Regions from separate parts of the Salmonella sp. GDC200615 genome, predicted to be linked through region 1. Evidence: riboswitches for the same ligand, from Rfam matches in the RefSeq annotation. Region 1 holds a riboswitch; the other holds the start of a gene.
What was found. A riboswitch is a leader RNA that binds a small molecule or an ion and turns the genes downstream of it on or off. The one in region 1 is predicted to bind cobalamin.
Positions count from the first base shown of each region.

Region 2: another riboswitch for cobalamin. It lies ahead of btuB (TonB-dependent vitamin B12 receptor BtuB); the one in region 1 lies ahead of ACQ29O_RS08335 (cobyrinate a,c-diamide synthase).

Region 1 covers NZ_CP192247.1:1,796,429-1,799,807, reverse strand. The annotation lists gene cbiB (adenosylcobinamide-phosphate synthase CbiB) at 1-456, opposite strand, end outside; gene ACQ29O_RS08335 (cobyrinate a,c-diamide synthase) at 453-1,832, opposite strand; cobalamin riboswitch at 1,930-2,104, opposite strand; partial or broken gene pocR (transcriptional regulator PocR) at 2,430-3,324, opposite strand.
Region 2 covers NZ_CP192247.1:4,448,540-4,451,918, reverse strand. The annotation lists gene trmA (tRNA (uridine(54)-C5)-methyltransferase TrmA) at 1-961, opposite strand, end outside; cobalamin riboswitch at 1,076-1,268, shown strand; gene btuB (TonB-dependent vitamin B12 receptor BtuB) at 1,335-3,179, shown strand; gene murI (glutamate racemase) at 3,124-3,379, shown strand, end outside.

The sequences.
Region 1 (3,379 bases):
GGTGTTTTCTGCAACCGTTTCCACCACGCCGCGATTGATCTGCGCTGGCTGAAGTTGCGACGTATCGCGCCCGACGATCCAGGAGAGTTTTATTCGGCTTTCCGCAAGGTCGTTCTCCCGCAACGGTCGTTCAACCTCCTGCGCGGCGCGGGCCAGAGAGCGTCCGGCCAGCGTGGTAAAGATCATCCAGACTTCGACGCTCCAGCCAAACCAAGGGTGAATCCGCTGCGCCAGCGCCAGTACGCCCCATTCCACGCCCCAGGTCGCCCCGACAACCACAACCCACATTACGCCGCCGCCAATCCGCATCGCTTTATCGCCGGGACAATAGCGACGCACAATACGCTGCACAAACGTAATTAATCGGCCTATCCAGCGTACCGGATGGGGCCAGTGTTGAGGGTCGCCGATGATAAAATCCAGCACCCAGGCGATACACCAGGCAAGGATCGTCATAATACGCGCCTCGCCGCCGCCAGCCAGTGCTGCAACATTTCCGGACGCTGGGCGAAATGGACGTGCAGATAGCTGGCAAACGTGTTGCCTGCCTGCCAGCCGCCAGTCCATTCCTGTAACACGCGGCCATCGCGAACCTTACGACAGGCCATAACGGCGGGTGTTTCGGGGATAAAATCTGAGTAGTGAAATTCATGGCCGCGCACTATCTCGCCAGGCGCCGCCAATAGCGTTGGCTGCATAGCCTGCGCCTCACAGTAGCCAAAGCGGGTAAGTCGCTTACCCATTTTGCTGTGACCGGGGATAATATTCGCCATCTGATGAATTTCCCCACCGCTATCCTCCAGAGTGCTCCCCAGATACATCAGACCGCCACACTCCGCGTAAATCGCCACGCCGCGCTGATGCGCCGCCCGCAAATGTTTTAACATCGCCGTATTTGCCGCCAGATCCGCGGCGTATAATTCAGGATATCCACCGCCCAGCCAGATCATCTGACAATCAGGCAATGCGCGGTCATGCAGTGGGCTAAAACGCACAATGTTAACGCCGGCACGCTCCAGAAAATCGATGTTATCGGGATAATAAAAGTTAAAGGCCTCATCATCCGCCAGAGCAAGCGTCAGCCCTGCCCCCGCTGTGTTATCGGGGCGCTCAGGCCACATTCCCGTCGGAAGCGCTGATAACACGCTCAGCGAGAGTAGCGCATCCACATCCACTGTTTGTTCCAGCGAGGCGGCAAAATCATGCCATGATTGCTGATTGACGAGGGATTCTCTGGCGGTAATCAACCCCAGGTGGCGCTCAGGTAATGCGACGCCGTCGCAAGGAGGAACATACCCCAGTACCGGCAGTGAGCAATAATGTTCAATGGCATTTTTGAGGAGCTGATAGTGGGCGTCGCTAGTGACGCGATTCACAATCACGCCCGCGAGGTTGAGGGTCGGGTCGAAGTGCTGAAATCCCATAACGGTAGCCGCAAGCGACGTTGAAACAGCCTTGCCGTCCACCAGTAGGATGACCGGGCAACCAAGCTGTTTGGCCATCGCGGCTGTGCTGCAGTAATTGGGGTCGACGCCATAGCCGTCATACAGCCCCATGACGCCTTCAATGACAGCGATATCCGCCTGCCGCATTTGTTCGCAAAATAAGGCGTTGAGAACAGGAGGAGGAAGCATGAAACTGTCAAGATTACGGGACGCCACGCCACAGATAGCGGTATGCCAGCCGGTATCAAGGTAATCTGGCCCAACTTTAAACGGCTGTACGCGCAGCGCGCGTTTTTGCAGCAGCCTCAACAAACCAAGCGTCACCGTGGTTTTGCCGCAACCGCTTCCTGTGCCTGCAAGAATAAATGCGTGATGCCTTGCCGCCATTACCCTGATCCTGTTCAGGGTGGTAGGGGTATACAGGTACGCGCATGTTCAGTCTTTCGACTGTACGCGTCTTCGCAACCCACTTCCCACCGAAGTTGTTGGTTATCACCGACAGGCAGGTCTTCTGGCTTAGCGTCCTCCTCGCCCGTCCTTCCCAATCTTGCGATCAGTGGTCTTTACGGGGTCGTCAGCATCACAGCAGCGGGGGCTGCGGGGGATTTTCACCCCCTTCCCTACCACAAATGTGGCAAACCTGTTGGTTTACGTTATGGCTGTACGGCACACCCATAACGGCAATTAATAATGTGCTACGTTTTACATTTCTGTGAGCAATAGCCTGAGCGGTTGCTCATCTGACGTTAATCTACTCATCCTTACCGGTATATTGACGATAAAACGTATCGACAAAGCGTAATAAAACTTATCTTTCCTGACACTGTACTTCATCACAAAAATAAAAACTGATGCAGTTTATGCCCTAAATTTTATTATTTTGTTGCGCTATGATAATTTATTGTTACACCAGATAAATTTTCTTTCTGAAATGATTAAGATACAAAAGACTATCAAAAATCGGCAATAGCAAAATATTGCTATTCATAACGATGGAGGATGAGAATTCTCATTTATCTGCTGGCGATAAGCCTGCGGCGTAACCTGATAGGTCTGGCGGAAGACTTTGCAAAAATAGCTGGTTTGCGAAAAGCCTAAATTACGCGCAATACTGGCAATACTCCAGTCACTATGGCAAAGCAATTCTCTGGCGGTTTACCCACGCATTAAATCCGATTCCCTGATATTTTTTGAATAGCTTACTGAAGTAATAGGGGCTGAGATAGACATGTGAGGCGACATCCTCAAGACGAAGATCGTCGGACAAATGCGCATCAATATAGCGAAGCGCTTTTTTCATTTTACTGTCATGCGGAGTGGGACCACGAGTGGTTTTATTTGCCTCCGATTGCTGCGGATTGTCTTTGATAACCACGAAATTGAGCTGTTTTTTCAGGCAATTCTCAACTATCAGTTTAAGAAGATCGGCGGAAGCGATAACGCGTGAGTAGTCCATCTCTGGCACATTCCGAAATTCATTCAAGAGCTCAGGATCAGCCTGCCAGCGATCGTCGACATTAAGAATGTTTACCAGCTCCACGTCATTACTTAAACGAACCTGCCCGCATAAAACAAAGCCAACTAAATGCCCTGCGATTACCAGCGGAATAGAAAAATCCGTTAGACCGGCATGACAACGATAAATACAGGGTTGATCGGACTTCGATGCCTCCAGTCCCCCGCAGCGATCGCTCATACGACAACGTGTACTATGCTGGGGATGCTGCCGCATCAACTGACAAAACGGCGTGAAATTGAATAGCTCAGATATTTCATCACCATGAATATTGACAACCACAACCGCCAGACCGGTGGCTTGTGCAAAATCCTGTGCGATTTTATTAATGAGTTCTGAGTTCAGAGCGCTCGCAGAAATCATGATAAAACCCCTCAGTTAATTTATTGTTATAAACAAAACACATTATTTACATTCA
Region 2 (3,379 bases), 2.0 Mb from region 1:
ACAGAATACGTGGATAAGCCTGCACCATTTTTTCCGTTTCGCTGTCCAGACCGCTGCGCGGCGGATCGACAAAAATGGTTTCGCACTGATAGCGCTTCAGGTCGATCCCCTGCAGGCGGTTAAACTCACGAACGCCATTCATCGCCTGGGTAAACTCTTCCGCCGCCATGCGAATAATTTGCACATTATCAATATGATTAGCGGCAATATTGTACTGTGCGGCAGCGACGGACGGTTTGGCGATTTCGGTTGCCAGCACGCGGTTAAAATTGCGCGCCAGCGCTAAAGAAAAATTGCCGTTGCCGCAATACAACTCAAGCAGATCGCCTTTTGAGTCTTTCGTCACCTCCAGCGCCCACTCTAACATCTGAATATTCATGGCGGCGTTTGGCTGCGTAAAGCTGTTTTCGACCTGGCGGTAGATCATCTCTTTACCTGCCACAGGCAGACGCTCATCAATATAATCCTGATCCAATTCGATTTTAGTTTTAGTGGCCCGGCCAATCAGGTGTACGTTCAGACCTTGCGCGCGTAAAGCATCGCGTAACGCAGTGGCGGCTTCACGCCACTCTTCGTCCAGCTTCTTATGGTACAGCAACGACACTACCGCCTGGTTGCTCAAGGTCGTGAGATAATCGATCTGGAACAGCTTATGCCGCAGTGCATGATTATCGCGCACGCCGGCAATCATCGCTTTCATTAAGGTATTAATCAGTTGGCTGGACGCCGGGAAGGTGTCAACGCGAATCCGGCTTTTGGTCTGCTGATCAAACATAATGTGGTACAGGTCATCGCCGTCATGCCACAGGCGAAATTCCGCACGCATACGATAGTGACTGACCGGCGAGCGAAATACTTCCGGAACCAGGCCAGAAAACGGCGCCATCATACTCTGCAAGCGCGCCACTTTTTCGGCCAGCTGCGCCTCATACTGTTCTGTCGGAAGATGTTCGGGGGTCATATCGCATCCTGAATAATAAAAGTACGCGGGGATTGTAGGGATTGCTCAGTGGATGTCCAGCTATTGATGATTTCTGATTTGTGATGCGCGGTCTGGACAGGGTGTTGTGACAGACGGTAGCATCCGTGGGCCGGTCCTGTGAGTTAATAGGGAATCCAGTGAAAATCTGGAGCTGACGCGCAGCGGTAAGGAAAGGTGAGATGAGAGCGTAAGCAGACACTGCCTCCGGCGGGAAGTCATCATTTCTGCTATCCAGTCAACGGATAACCCTCCAAGCCCGAAGACCTGCCGGCTAACGTCGCATCTGGTTTTTCATCATCGCGTACTATCGATGAAGCCTGCGGGATCCTTCTTATATTGTGGATGCTTTACAATGATTAAAAAAGCTACGCTGCTGACGGCGTTCTCCGTCACGGCCTTTTCCGCTTGGGCGCAGGACACTAGCCCGGATACCCTGGTTGTCACCGCCAACCGTTTTCAGCAGCCGCGCAGCGCGGTTCTGGCGCCCGTTACCATCGTGACGCGTCAGGATATTGAACGCTGGCAATCGACCTCCGTAAATGATGTTCTGCGCCGTTTGCCTGGCGTCGATATTGCGCAGAGCGGCGGCGCCGGACAAAACTCCTCCATTTTCATTCGCGGCACCAACTCCAGCCATGTACTGGTATTGATTGACGGCGTGCGTCTGAATTTAGCAGGCGTGAGCGGGTCCGCCGATCTCAGCCAGTTCCCGGTGTCGCTGGTACAGCGCATTGAATATATTCGCGGTCCGCGCTCCGCTATTTATGGTTCCGATGCTATCGGCGGCGTAGTGAATATCATTACGACGCGCGATAACCCAGGCACAGAATTAACCGCTGGATGGGGAAGCAATAGCTACCAGAATTACGACATCTCGACGCAACAGCAACTTGGCGAAAACACGCGGGCGACGTTGATCGGCGATTACGAATACACCAAAGGGTTTGACGTGGTAGCGAAAGGCGGTACCGGGATGCAGGCGCAGCCTGACCGGGACGGCTTTTTGAGTAAAACGCTTTATGGCGCGTTAGAGCATACCTTTTCTGATCGCTGGAGCGGATTCGTGCGTGGTTATGGCTACGATAACCGTACCGATTACGACGCCTATTACTCGCCGGGCTCGCCGCTGATTGATACACGCAAACTTTATAGCCAAAGCTGGGACGCCGGGCTGCGCTTTAATGGCGAACGTATTCAGTCTCAGCTGGTTTCAAGCTATAGCCACAGTAAAGATTACAACTATGATCCGCACTATGGCCGGTATGATACCTCCGCCACGCTGGATGAGATGAAACAGTACAATGTTCAATGGACCAACAGTGTGGTCGTGGGGCACGGTAATGTTGGGGCGGGCGTAGACTGGCAGAAACAGACTACCACGCCAGGTACCGGCTATGTGCCCGAGGGATATGACCAGCGTAATACCGGGGTTTACCTGACAGGATTACAACAGTTGGGTGACTTCACTCTGGAAGCGGCGGCGCGCAGTGATGACAACTCCCAGTTTGGTCGTCATGGTACATGGCAAACCAGCGCGGGATGGGAGTTTATAGAAGGTTATCGCTTTATTGCCTCCTACGGAACCTCCTACAAAGCGCCTAATTTGGGCCAGCTGTATGGGTATTACGGTAATCCGAACATGAATCCTGAAAAGAGTAAACAGTGGGAAGGCGCATTTGAAGGGCTAACCGCTGGCGTCAGCTGGCGTATTTCAGGTTATCGTAACGATATTAATGACATGATCGATTATGACGATCATCTGCAAAAATATTACAACGAAGGTAAGGCGCGCATTAAAGGTATTGAGGCGACGGCGAATTTCGATACCGGACCGTTAACGCATACGGTCAGTTACGATTACGTTGATGCGCGTAATGCGGTTACCGATACGCCATTACCGCGGCGTTCCAAACAGATGGCAAAATATCAACTTGACTGGGACGTTTACGATTTTGACTGGGGGGTGACATATCAATACCTTGGTTCCCGCTATGATTCGGATTACTCCGCTTACCCATACCGGACAGTAAAAATGGGCGGCGTCAGTTTATGGGATCTTACGGTTGCATATCCGGTCACCTCACATCTGACAGTTCGTGGTAAAATAGCCAACCTGTTCGACAAAGATTACGAGACAGTTTATGGCTACCAAACTGCAGGACGAGAATACACCTTGTCTGGCAGCTACACCTTCTGAACCACGTCCCACCGTGCTGGTATTTGATTCCGGCGTCGGTGGATTGTCGGTCTATGATGAGATTCGGCGGCTCCTGCCGGATCTCCACTATATATATGCTTTCGATAACGTGGCTTTCCCCTACGGGGAAAAGAGCGAAACGTTTATCGTTGAGCGCGTTGTCGAGATTGCGACCGCGGTACAGCAGCGCTATCCCCTTT